Regions from separate parts of the Streptomyces sp. NPDC000345 genome, predicted to be linked through region 2. Evidence: riboswitches for the same ligand, from Rfam matches in the RefSeq annotation. Region 2 holds a riboswitch; the other holds the start of a gene.

Region 1 (6,630 bases), on a different contig from region 2:
CCGCAACCAGCTGGAGATCGCCACCCTGCCCGGCAACCCCGACAAGGTCGCCTCCCTGAAGGACCTCACCCGCTCCGGCCTGAAGGTCGTGCTGTGCGACAAGGAGGTGCCGTGCGGCGCCGCCGCGCAGAAGGCGCTCCAGGCGAGCGGTCTCCGGCTCACGCCCGTCTCCTACGAGCAGGACGTCAAGGCCGCCCTGACCAAGGTCGAGCTGAAGGAGGCGGACGCCGCGGTCGTGTACAGGACGGATGTGCGCGCGGCCGGTGACAAGGTGGAGGGCGTGGAGTTCCCCGAGTCCGCCGACGCCGTCAACGACTACCCGATCGCCCTGCTCGAGGACGCGCCGAACGCCGGGGCCGCCAAGGCGTTCATCGCCCTGGTGCGGTCCGCGGAAGGTCAGCGGGTGCTGACCGGGGCCGGGTTCCTGAAGCCGTGACGTCTCCCGCCACGACCGGCGCCGCGGACACCCCGGAGGGCGGCCCGCGGCGCCGCCGCGCCCGCGGGGGCGGCTTGCGCAGGGGCGGCGGTGCCCTCCGTGGGGGCCGTGTCCCGCTCCCCCTGCTCCTCCCGGCCCTCCTCGGGCTCGCCTTCCTCCTCGTCCCCCTCGTCGCCCTCCTCGTACGGGCCCCCTGGCACACCCTGCCCGAGCAGCTGACCAGCGCCGAGGTCTGGCAGGCCCTGCGGCTGTCGCTGGTGTGCGCCACGGCGGCGACCGCGGTGAGCCTGGTCGTCGGGGTGCCGCTGGCCTGGCTCCTGGCCCGCACGGACTTCCCCGGCCGCGGCCTGGTCCGCGCCCTGGTGACCCTCCCCCTCGTCCTGCCCCCGGTCGTCGGCGGTGTGGCGCTGCTGCTCGCCCTCGGCCGCAACGGCGTCGTCGGCCAGTGGCTGGACTCCTGGTTCGGCGTCACCCTCCCCTTCACCACGGCCGGCGTGGTGGTCGCGGAGACGTTCGTGGCGATGCCGTTCCTGGTCATCAGCGTCGAGGGCACCCTCCGGGCGGCCGACCCGCGCTACGAGGAGGCCGCCGCCACCCTCGGCGCCTCCCGGTTCACCGCCTTCCGCCGGGTCACCCTCCCCCTGATCGCGCCGGGCATCGCGGCCGGCGCCGTCCTGGCCTGGGCCCGCGCGCTCGGCGAGTTCGGCGCGACCATCACCTTCGCCGGGAACTTCCCGGGCCGTACCCAGACCATGCCGCTGGCCGTGTACCTGGCCCTGCAGAGCGACCCAGAGGCCGCCATCGCCCTCAGCCTGGTCCTGCTGGCCGTCTCGATCGCCGTCCTCGCCGGTCTGCGGGACCGCTGGATGACGGCGTCATGAGCACCCCGCGCGAGGATGCCCGCATGCCCGAGGCCGGACCCGGCCAGGGCCTCGACGCCCGCCTCGTCGTCGACCGGGGCCCCTTCCGGCTCGATGTCGCCCTGACCGCCGCCCCCGGCGACGTCGTGGCCCTCCTCGGCCCCAACGGCGCCGGCAAGACCACCGCCCTGCGCGCCCTGGCCGGCCTCCTCCCGCTCGACGGCGGCCACCTGCGCCTGGACGGCAGGGCCCTGGAACGTACGCCGCCGGAGGCCCGACCGGTCGGTGTCGTCTTCCAGGACTACCTCCTCTTCCCTCACCTCACCGCCCTGGACAACGTGGCCTTCGGGCCCCGCTGCCGCGGCGCCGCCAAGGCGGAGGCCCGCGCCCAGGCCGCGGAGTGGCTGGCGCGGATGGGTCTCGCCGAACACGCCCGTACCAGGCCCCGCCGCCTCTCCGGCGGCCAGGCCCAGCGCGTCGCCCTCGCCCGCGCCCTGGCCACCCGCCCCCGGCTGCTGCTCCTCGACGAACCCCTCGCCGCCCTGGACGCGCGCACCCGCCTGGAGGTGCGCGCTCAGCTGCGCCGCCATCTGGCGGGCTTCGAGGCGGTCGCCGTCCTCGTCACGCACGACCCGCTCGACGCCATGGTCCTGGCGGACCGTCTCGTCGTGGTCGAGGACGGCCGGGTCGTCCAGGAGGGCACCCCGTCCGACATCGCCCGTCACCCGCGTACGGACTACATCGCCCAGCTGGTCGGCCTGAACCTCTACCGCGGCCTCGCCGACGGTCACACGGTCCGCCTCGACGCCGGCCCGACGATCACCACCACGGACGTCCTGTCCGGCCCCGTCTTCGTCGCGTTCCCGCCGAGCGCGGTCACCCTCCACCGGGACCGCCCCGTCGGTGCCAGCGCACGCAACCTCTGGCCCTGCGAGGTCACCGGCCTGGAGACCCACGGCGACCAGATCCGCGCCGCCCTCACCGGCGCGCTCCCCCTCGCCGCCGACCTCACCGCCGTCGCCGCCGCCGAACTCGATCTGCATCCGGGCGCCCCTGTCTGGGCGACGGTCAAGGCGGCACAGACTCACGCATACCCGGCATAGCACACCCGGGGTCATACCGTTGCTGCCCATGACCCTGAGCATCCGCAACCAGCTCCCCGGCACCGTCACCGCCGTCCATCCCGGCGAGATCATGGCCACCGTCAAGATCCGTCTGGACGGCGGCCAGGACCTCACCGCGGCCATCACGCTGGAGGCCGTGGACGAGCTCGCCCTCGCCGCCGGCACCGCCGTCCGCGCGCTGGTGAAGTCCACGGAGGTCTCCGTCGCCGGCACCCGGGTCGAGGGGCTCTCGATCCGCAACCAGCTCTTCGGCACGGTCACCGGACTCACGCTCGGTGAGGTCATGACGATGGTGAAGATCACCGTGGACGGGGGCGAACTCACCGCCGCGATCACCAAGGACGCGGCTGTTGACCTCGGCCTCTTCGTGGGCTCCGACGTCATCGCGCTGGTCAAGTCCACCGACGTGGCCCTCATGACGGCCTGACCCGCCGAAGGCCGAGTGCCCCGCCCGAGCTGGGCGGAGCACTCGGCCTTCGGCTTTCGCTCAGTCCTCGTACGCGTCCAGCGGCGGGCACGAGCAGACCAGGTTGCGGTCCCCGAAGGCCTGGTCGATCCGGCGCACCGGCGGCCAGTACTTGTCGGCGGCGGACACCCCGGCCGGGAAGACCGCCTCCTCGCGCGTGTACGCGTGGTCCCACTCGGCACCGAGCGCGGCGGCGGTGTGCGGGGCGTTGCTCAGCGGGTTGTCCTCGGCCGGCCACTCACCCGAGCCGACCTTCTCGATCTCCGCGCGAATCGCGATCATCGCCTCGCAGAACCGGTCCAGCTCGAGGAGGTCCTCGGACTCGGTCGGCTCGATCATCAGGGTTCCGGCCACCGGGAACGACATCGTCGGCGCGTGGAAGCCGTAGTCGATGAGACGCTTCGCGACGTCGTCGACGCTCACCCCGGTCGCCTTGGTCAGCGGCCGCAGGTCGATGATGCACTCGTGCGCGACCAGCCCGCCGGGGCCGGTGTACAGCACCGGGTAGTGCGGCTCGAGCCGCTTGGCGATGTAGTTGGCGCTGAGCACGGCCACCTGCGTGGCCCGCTTGAGCCCCTCGCCGCCCATGAGCCGGACGTAGGCCCAGGAGATCGGCAGGATCCCCGCGGAACCCCACGGTGCGGCCGAGATCGGCCCCACGCCGGTCTCGGGCCCGGCGGCGGGCTGCATCGGGTGGTTCGGCAGGTACGGCGCGAGGTGCGACCGCACCGCCACCGGCCCGACGCCCGGGCCGCCGCCACCGTGCGGGATGCAGAACGTCTTGTGCAGGTTCAGATGGGACACGTCACCGCCGAAGTGGCCCGGCTTGGCGAGCCCGACGAGCGCGTTGAGGTTGGCGCCGTCGACGTACACCTGCCCACCCGCCTCGTGCACCTGCGCGCAGATGTCGGCGACGTGCTCCTCGAACACCCCGTGCGTCGACGGGTACGTGATCATCAGCACCGCCAGCTCGTCCCGGTGCTGCTCGATCTTCGTCCGCAGGTCCTGGACGTCGATCTCGCCGTCCTCGGCGGTCTTCACGACGACGACCTTCATCCCGGCCATCACGGCGCTCGCCGCGTTCGTCCCGTGCGCGGAGGACGGGATCAGACACACGGTCCGCTGCTCGTCCCCGTTGGCCCGGTGGTAACCGCGGACGGCCAGCAGCCCGGCCAGCTCGCCCTGCGAACCGGCGTTGGGCTGCAGCGACACCTTGTCGTACCCGGTGACCTCGGCGAGCCGCTCCTCCAGCTCCCGGATGAGCGTGAGGTAGCCCTCCGCCTGCCCGGCGGGCGCGAAGGGGTGCAGCTGCCCGAACTCGGGCCAGGTGACCGGCTCCATCTCGGTGGTCGCGTTGAGCTTCATGGTGCAGGAGCCCAGCGGGATCATGCCCCGGTCCAGCGCGTAGTCCCGGTCGGCGAGCCGGCGCAGATAGCGCAGCATCGCGGTCTCGGACCGGTGCTGGTGGAACACGGGGTGGGTGAGGATCGCGTCGGAGCGCAGCAGCCCGGCCGGCAGCGTCTCCTCGGTGACCGCGTCGAGCGCCTCGATGTCCCCGGTGACCCCGAAGGCGGCCCATACGGCGGCCACCTGGCCCCGCGCCGTGGTCTCGTCGCACGCGATCGACACCTGGTCGGCGTCGACGAGGTGCAGGTTGACCCCGTGGTCCCGTGCGGCGGCGACGACCTCCGCGGCCTTGCCGGGCACCCGCACGGTCAGCGTGTCGAAGTAGGAGCCGTGCACGACCTCGACCCCGCCGGCCGCGAGGCCGGCGGCCAGGATCGAGGCGTACCGATGCGTCCGCCGCGCGATCGCCCGCAGTCCGTCGGGCCCGTGGTACACGGCGTACATGCCGGCCATCACCGCGAGCAGCACCTGCGCCGTGCAGATGTTGCTGGTGGCCTTCTCTCGCCGGATGTGCTGCTCACGCGTCTGCAGCGCGAGCCGGTAGGCCTTGTGGCCGTCCGCGTCCACGGACACACCCACGAGCCGCCCGGGCAGGCTGCGCGCGAACTTCTCGTGCACCGCCATGTAGCCGGCGTGGGGACCGCCGAAGCCCATCGGCACACCGAACCGCTGCGTCGTCCCGACCGCGATGTCCGCCCCCAGCTCACCGGGCGACTTCAGCAGCGTCAGCGCGAGCAGGTCGGCGGCGACGGTGACGAGCGCCCCGAGCCCGTGCGCCTGGTCGATCACGGCCTTGATGTCGCGTACGGCACCGGAGGCGCCCGGGTACTGCAGCAGCACGCCGTTGATCTCACGCGCGGCGAGGTCGGCCGGGATGCCCTCGGCGAGGTCGGCGACCACGACCTCCACGCCCGCCGGCTCGGCGCGGGTCTCGATCACGGCGACGGTCTGCGGCAGCACGTCCGCGTCGACCAGGAAGAGGCCCTTCTTGTTCTTCCCCATCCGCCGGGACAGCGCCATCGCCTCGGCCGCTGCCGTGCCCTCGTCGAGCAGGGAGGCACCGGAGGTCGGCAGCCCGGTGAGGTCGGCGACCATGGTCTGGAAGTTCAGCAGGGCTTCGAGGCGCCCCTGCGAGATCTCCGGCTGGTAGGGGGTGTAGGCCGTGTACCAGGCCGGGTTCTCCATGACGTTGCGCAGGATGACCGGCGGCGTGAACGTGCCGTAGTAGCCGAGTCCGATCATGGAGTCGAGGACCTGGTTGCGGTCGGCCAGCGAGCGCAGCTCCGCCAGGACCTCGGCCTCGGTGCGCGCGGACGGCAGGTCCAGCGCGTCGGCGTTCTTGATCACGTCCGGGACCGCGGCGGCGGTGAGCTCGTCGAGCGAGCCGTAACCGACCTGCGCGAGCATCTTGGCCCGCGCCTCCTGGTCGGGCCCTATGTGGCGCTGCTCGAAGGGGATGCCCTGTTCGAGCTCGGAGAGCGGAATGCGATCGGCGGTCATTTCTGAGGCCTCCTGGTCTGACGCGACCTTCGAGGGGCACCACGACGCGGGTACCCGGACGGCCTCCCCCTCTGTCATCTCAACCTGAGAGCTTCACCGACCGCCACGGGGGCAGCCGGTTTTCACCGTCGGTGAGGACGGAGGCCGTCGACGCCGTCGACATCCGCCCTGCTTTCCAGAGTGACCTCGTCCGCGCGGTACGTGGGCCTGAGAGATTCCGGGGAGGATTTGCTCCTTCGGCGCCTCCGGTGATCTCCGGAGGACTCTCCCGCACGGGGTCAGCAGCCGTTGCCAGACTACCAGCGAGGTCAACGGGACCTCCTCGAGTGGCCGCCCGTCCCGATGTGTTCTTTTGTAGTGCTTACGGATGAGTTGCGACCAAGTGGAGGGCCCGTGCAGACCGACATCGATCCGCGCAACCTGATCGGCCGCAAGGCGTTCGACCGCAATGGGACCAGGATCGGCACCGTCGACGAGGTCTACCTGGACGACGCCACCGGTGTGCCGGAGTGGGCGGCCATACGGACCGGCCTGTTCTCCCGGGACGCCTTCGTCCCCCTGGAGCCCAGCGAACTGGTCGACGGCGCCCTGCGCGTCCCCTTCGACCGGGCCCTGATCAAGGACGCCCCCGACTTCGGCGTGGGCCGGCACCTCTCCCCGGAACAGGAACTCCAGCTCTACCACCACTACGGCCTCGACGTGGCCGCGCCTCCCGCCTTCCCGGACCACGACTTCGGCAGGCTCGCGGGCACGGACGAGAGCTGAGCGGCGCTCACCCGGTGGTCCCGGATCCCACCGTCCGGTCAGGGGAGGGCGAGCCATCCGGGAGGGGCGAGC
Region 2 (6,630 bases):
CGGAAGGCGTCGATCTGCGCGCAGGGATTGCGCAGCCCGGTCACCTCGACCACCGCCTCCGCCCCCAGCCGCAGCCGCGCCCCGACCGGCAGCCCGAGCAGATCCAGTCCCCGGGTCGTCACGTTCTCCCCGAGCTGCCCGGCGCCCACCTCGAACCCGGCCGCCCGTACCTCCTCGAACAGCTCCTCGTGCATGAGGTGCACCTGCCGCAGATTCGGCTGCGACGGATCCCTCCTCATCCGGAACCGGTGCTTCACCGTCGCCCCGGCATGCACGTCCCCCTCCACCCCGAACCCCGCGACCAGCGTGATGCTGTCGCGAGGGGGCTTGGTGAAGGAGTACGTGCCGCTGCTGCTGACGGCACTGACCGACCCGCTCATCCCGCGCACCCCCGTGTCCTCGGTGTCCTCGCCCGGTGCCTCAGCACTCGATGATGTTCACCGCCAGCCCGCCCCGGGCCGTCTCCTTGTACTTCACGCTCATGTCCGCGCCCGTGTCCTTCATGGTCTTGATGACCTTGTCCAGGGACACCTTGTGGGAGCCGTCGCCGCGCATCGCCATACGGGCGGCGGTGACCGCCTTGACCGCGGCCATGCCGTTGCGTTCGATGCAGGGGATCTGGACCAGGCCGCCGACCGGGTCGCAGGTGAGCCCCAGGTTGTGCTCCATGCCGATCTCGGCCGCGTTCTCCACCTGCTCGGGGGAGCCGCCCATGACCTCGGCGAGGGCCCCCGCCGCCATCGAGCAGGCCGAGCCGACCTCGCCCTGGCAGCCGACCTCGGCGCCGGAGATGGAGGCGTTCTCCTTGAAGAGCATGCCGATCGCGCCCGCGGCCAGCAGGAACCTCACCACGCCCTCCTCGTCCGCGCCGGGGACGAAGTTGACGTAGTAGTGGAGGACCGCCGGGATGATGCCGGCCGCGCCGTTCGTGGGGGCCGTGACCACGCGGCCGCCGGCGGCGTTCTCCTCGTTCACCGCCATGGCGTACAGGGTGATCCACTCCATGGAGTGGGCCAGCGGGTCGCCCTCCGCCCGCAGCTGGCGGGCGGTGACCGCGGCGCGGCGGCGGACGCGCAGACCGCCCGGCAGGATGCCCTCGCGGGACATGCCGCGCGAGACGCACGCCTGCATCACCCGCCAGATGTCGAGGAGGCCCGCCCGGATCTCCTCCTCCGTGCGCCAGGCCCGCTCGTTCTCCAGCATCAGGGAGGAGATCGACAGGCCGGTCTCCTCGGTCAGGCGCAGCAGCTCGTCGCCGGTGCGGAAGGGGTACTTCAGGACCGTGTCGTCCAGCTTGATGCGGTCCGCGCCCACCGCGTCCTCGTCCACGACGAAGCCGCCGCCGACCGAGTAGTACGTCTTCGTGAGCAGCTCCGCGCCCGAGGCGTCGTGGGCCGAGACCGTCATGCCGTTCGCGTGGTAGGGCAGGGCCTTGCGGCGGTGCAGGACCAGGTCGTCGTCGAAGGAGAACGGGATCTCGTGCGTGCCGAGCAGGTTCAGCCGGCCCGTCTGCCGGATCTGCTCCACCCGCTCGTCCGCCGTCTCCACGTCCACCGTGCGCGGCGAGGAGCCCTCCAGGCCCAGCAGGACCGCCTTCGGCGTGCCGTGGCCGTGGCCGGTGGCGCCGAGCGAGCCGTACAGCTCGCAGCGGAGCGAGGCGACGGCGTCCAGCAGACCGTCGTTGCGCAGTCGCCGCGCGAACATGCGGGCCGCGCGCATGGGGCCGACCGTGTGGGAGCTGGACGGGCCGATGCCGATCGAGAACAGGTCGAAGACCGAGATGGCCACGGGAGACTCCTAGGGTTTCGGCGGACGACGCTGTCCGTCGGGTGGTGCAGACGGGGTTCTCACCGGGTGCCCCGTTCACCCGTACGCGTACGAGTGTGCGGGGCGCCCGGCGAAAAGGAACTACTTGTTCAGAACGGGGTACAGCGGGTGCTTGTCGGCCAGGGCCTTGACCCGCGCCTTCAGGGACTCCGCGTCGTAGGACGGCTTGAGGGCCTGCGCGATCACGTCCGCGACCTCCGCGAAGTCCTCGGCCGTGAAGCCGCGGGTCGCCAGGGCGGGCGTGCCGATCCGCAGGCCCGAGGTGACCATCGGCGGCCGCGGGTCGTTCGGGACCGCGTTGCGGTTGACGGTGATGCCGACCTCGTGCAGCCGGTCCTCGGCCTGCCGGCCGTCCAGCTCGGACTTGCGCAGGTCCACCAGGATCAGGTGGACGTCCGTGCCGCCGGACAGGACGTCCACGCCGGCCTCGCGGGCGTCGGCGGCCGTCAGACGCTCGGCGAGGATCCGCGCGCCCTCCACCGTACGGCGCTGGCGCTCCTTGAAGTCCTCGCCGGCCGCGACCTTGAACGAGACCGCCTTCGCGGCGATCACGTGCTCCAGCGGACCGCCCTGGAAGCCCGGGAAGACCGAGGAGTTCAGCTTCTTCGCGAAGTCCTTCTTCGCGAGGATGACGCCGCCGCGCGGGCCGCCCAGCGTCTTGTGGGTGGTGGAGGTGACGACGTCCGCGTACTCCACCGGGTTGGGGTGGAGACCGGCGGCGACCAGGCCCGCGAAGTGCGCCATGTCGACCCACAGGTACGCCTCGACCTCGTCGGCGATCCGGCGGAACTCGGCGAAGTCCAGCTGCCGCGGGTACGCCGACCAGCCCGCGATGATCACCTTCGGGCGGTGCTCCTTGGCGAGCTTCTCGACCTCTGCCATGTCGACCAGACCGGTCTCCGCGTCCACGTGGTAGGCGACCACGTCGAACTGCTTGCCGGAGAAGTTCAGCCGCATGCCGTGGGTGAGGTGGCCGCCGTGCGCCAGGTCCAGGCCCAGGATGGTGTCGCCGGGCTGGGCCAGCGCGAACAGCGCGGCCTGGTTGGCCGAGGCGCCCGAGTGCGGCTGGACGTTGGCGTACTCGGCGCCGAACAGCTCCTTGATCCGGTCGATCGCGATCTGCTCGGCGACGTCGACGTGCTCGCAGCCGCCGTAGTAGCGGCGGCCCGGGTAGCCCTCGGCGTACTTGTTGGTCAGGACCGAGCCCTGTGCCTCCATGACCGCGAGCGGAGCGAAGTTCTCCGAGGCGATCATCTCGAGCGTGGACTGCTGGCGGTTCAGCTCGGCGTCGACCGCGGCGGCGATCTCCGGGTCGAGCTCGTGCAGGGGCGTGTTCAGAACAGTCATCTGGTCCTCAGCCGGCGGTGTAGGCGGTGTACTCGTCGGCGGACAGCAGCTCGGCCTGCTCGCCCGTGACGCGTACCTTGAACAGCCACCCGTCCTCGAAGGGGGCGGAGTTCACCAGCGACGGGTCGTCGGCGACGTCCTGGTTGACCTCGACGACCTCGCCGTCGACCGGCGAGTACAGCTCGCTGACCGACTTCGTCGACTCCAGCTCACCGCAGGACTCGCCCGCGGTCACCGTGGCGCCGACCTCCGGGAGCTGGACGAAGACCACGTCGCCGAGCGCGTTGGCCGCGTGCTCCGTGATGCCGACCGTCGAGACGCCGTCCGCGGCGGCCGACAGCCACTCGTGCTCCTTGCTGTAGCGGAACTCCTGGGGGTTGCTCATGGCCTGAATTCTCCTGTACGCGGGGGAGTGCTGATGAATGAGGGACTGCTCGGGGCAGGCGTGAACAGCGCGGATGTGCGCAGGGTCACGTGCCCGACGGTCTCAGTGTCTACTTCTGGCGCTTGTAGAACGGCAGTGCCACGACCTCGTACGGCTCGTGGCTGCCCCGGATGTCGACACCGACGCCCGGCGTCCCCGGCGCCGCGTGCGCGGCGTCGACGTAGGCCATCGCGATCGGCTTGCCCAGGGTGGGGGAAGGGGCACCGGAGGTGACCTCGCCGATCACCTCGCCGCCGGCGACCACGGAGAACCCGGCGCGCGGGATCCGGCGGCCCTCGGCGACCAGGCCCACCAGCACGCGCGGCGGCTTCGAGGCGGCCCGCTCGGCGGCCTCCAGCAGCGCCTCGCGGCCGACGAAGTCGCCCTCCTTCTCGAACTTCACCACGCGCCCGAGGCCCGCGTCGAAGGGGGTCAGCGAGGTCGACAGCTCGTGCCCGTACAGCGGCATGCCCGCCTCCAGGCGCAGGGTGTCCCGGCAGGACAGACCGCACGGGACGAGCCCGGCGTCCCGGCCGGCCTCGGTCAGCGCCTGCCACAGCGCGACGGCGTGCTCCGGCTTCACGAACAGCTCGAAGCCGTCCTCGCCGGTGTACCCGGTACGCGCGATCAGCGCGGGGACCCCGGCGACCGTGCCGGGCAGGCCCGCGTAGTACTTCAGGCCGTCGAGGTCGGCGTCGGTGAGGGACTTCACGATCCCCGGGGACTGCGGCCCCTGGACGGCGAGCAGCGCGTAGGCCTCCCGGTCGTCGCGCACCTGCGCGTCGAAGCCCGCGGAGCGCTCCACGAGGGCGTCCAGCACGACCTGCGCGTTGGAGGCGTTGGCGACGACCATGTACTCGGTCTCGCCGAGCCGGTAGACGATCAGGTCGTCCAGGATGCCGCCGTCGGCCCGGCAGATCATGGTGTAGCGGGCGCGGCCGGTCGCGACGCCCCCGATGTTCCCCACCAGGGCGAAGTCGAGCAGGGCGGCGGCCTCGGGGCCGGTGACGGTGATCTCGCCCATGTGCGAGAGGTCGAAGAGGCCGGCCCGGGTGCGCACGGCGGTGTGCTCGTCGCGCTCGGAGCCGTAGCGCAGGGGCATGTCCCAGCCGGCGAAGTCGGTCATCGTCGCGCCGAGCTCACGATGCAGGGCATCGAGCGCGGTGTGACGGAGTGCGGTACTGCTCATCGGTCGGTCGTCTCCCAAGGGCATGACAGGCGAGGTCGTTCCTCCCCATCTGTCATCGGAACCTGAGAGGTTCGCCATGACCGTCCGCTTCTCGAGGAAGCGCAGGTCACGGCTTGCACCTTGGGTGGGGCCACCGGGAACGGCGGCCCGCTTTTCAGATGTGCCTCGCCCGCGCGGTAACGGGGCCTGAGAGATTCAAGGGAGGGACTTGCTCCTTCGGCGCCCCGGCGAAAACTGCTGCTGGGGACTCTCCCGCGCGGATTCAAACGGCCGGTATGCAGTTGGCGCGGACATCATTGCACGCCTTCACCCGATCGTGGCAGGCCGCATCTGTAACCGGCTTGTGTCGGTACGCGCACGAAAACGCGAGACACCGCGCATTACCTTCTCTTTACGCTGGAAGGGGATGAGGGACTTACCCGAACCCCAGGGGAGGACGATCACGGTGGACAGGACCACGGCGAGGACCACGCCCTTCGCGACGACCTCGGCACTCGCGCTGCCCGCGCTGCCCGCACAGCCGACGGGCCGGCCCCGCCAGGCGTGCGGCCCGCAGACCGTGCCCGTCGTCCGTGACCTGCGCGAGCGGGCCGGGCACAGCCCGCACGGCCTGCTGTTCGGCCCCCGTGACCTGGTCGTGGTCACCGGTCTGCCCGGCAGCGGGAAGTCCACGCTCATGCGGCGCGCCGTCCGGGGCATCCGCATCGACTCCCAGGACTCCCGCGACCGCTGGGACGCCCGGACCCCCCGCCTCCTGCCCTACGCCGTCTACCGCCCCCTGGTCCGCCTCGCCCACTACGCCGGACTGCGCCGCGCCCTGCGCACCGGCGAGGGCGTCGTCGTGCACGACTGCGGTACGCAGTCCTGGGTGCGCGACTGGCTGGCCCGCGAGGCCCGCCGCCGCGGCGGCACCCTGCACCTGCTCCTCCTGGACGTCACCCCGGACAGGGCGATCGAGGGCCAGCGCGAACGCGGCCGGGGCGTCTCGCGGTACGCGTTCCTGCGGCACCGCAGGGCCGCCGCCCGGCTCATCCGCGCCGTGGAGAAGGGCCGGCTGCCCGCCGGCATCGGCTCGGCGGTCCTGCTCGACCGCGACGCGGCGGACGCCCTGAGCCGGATCGGGTTCACGGGCGGGGACAGGACCTGACACCCACAGGGGCGACGGGGGCCGCGAGGGCGCAGGAAAGCCCCCGGGCACCCGCTAGCCTTTCAGCCCCAGCAGTGGTTCCCAGCAGGCGGTAGGCAGATGGACTTCCCCCCGGCGGACTTCCCGGTCTCCCCGGACTTCCCGGCGCAAGCGCACCCCCATCCGCACGGCGGATGGCCCGGCAACGAGTTGGAGGAGGTGCTCTCCGCATCCCTCGGCATGCCGGGCGCCGGCGGCCGGATCGTCGAGGTGCTCGGCCGCAGCTTCGTCTGGGTGCCCCTGCCCAACGGCGGCGGCCCGCACAGCGGCCCGCTCGACCTGCCCACGGTGGAGCTGGAGGGGCAGGCGTACGTGCCGGTGTTCAGCTCCGAGGAACAGTTCCGCCAGGTCGTCGGCTCCCACATGTCGTACACCATCGCCCCGGCGGTGGAGTTCGCCCGCGGGCTGCCCCCGCAGGTCGGCATCCTCGTCAACCCGGACGGTGTGATCGGCATACCGCTGCCCCCGCCCGCCGTGGCCGAGTTGTGCCGCGCGGGCCGCACCGTGCTGGACGGTCCCGCGAGCGGCGGCCGCGTCCGCCTCTTCGAGCCCGACTGGCAGGACGACCCGGTGGACTTCTTCGCCGCCGCCTGCGCCGAGTTCGAGGCGACGGGCGTGGTCCTCACGGCCCGCCGCTGCCTCGCCGCCGTCGAGACG

What was found. A riboswitch is a leader RNA that binds a small molecule or an ion and turns the genes downstream of it on or off. The one in region 2 is predicted to bind glycine.
Region 1: linked by a shared signal. The riboswitch ahead of gcvP (aminomethyl-transferring glycine dehydrogenase) and the one ahead of gcvT (glycine cleavage system aminomethyltransferase GcvT) in region 2 are both predicted to bind glycine.

Annotation. Positions count from the first base shown of each region.
Region 1 is NZ_JBIAZE010000018.1:10,249-16,878, reverse strand. Features, by position in the region: gene modA (molybdate ABC transporter substrate-binding protein) at 1-436, shown strand, start outside; gene ACFY30_RS32745 (ABC transporter permease) at 433-1,317, shown strand; gene ACFY30_RS32740 (ABC transporter ATP-binding protein) at 1,314-2,399, shown strand; gene ACFY30_RS32735 (molybdopterin-binding protein) at 2,428-2,847, shown strand; gene gcvP (aminomethyl-transferring glycine dehydrogenase) at 2,908-5,793, opposite strand; glycine riboswitch at 5,979-6,074, opposite strand; gene ACFY30_RS32725 (PRC-barrel domain-containing protein) at 6,187-6,558, shown strand; partial or broken gene ACFY30_RS32720 (DNA polymerase IV) at 6,480-6,630, opposite strand, start outside.
Region 2 is NZ_JBIAZE010000011.1:28,484-35,113, forward strand. Features, by position in the region: gene ACFY30_RS25480 (MOSC domain-containing protein) at 1-380, opposite strand, end outside; gene ACFY30_RS25485 (L-serine ammonia-lyase) at 421-1,788, opposite strand; gene glyA (serine hydroxymethyltransferase) at 1,909-3,174, opposite strand; gene gcvH (glycine cleavage system protein GcvH) at 3,182-3,559, opposite strand; gene gcvT (glycine cleavage system aminomethyltransferase GcvT) at 3,669-4,787, opposite strand; glycine riboswitch at 4,952-5,052, opposite strand; gene ACFY30_RS25505 (AAA family ATPase) at 5,194-5,934, shown strand; gene ACFY30_RS25510 (enhanced serine sensitivity protein SseB) at 6,034-6,630, shown strand, end outside.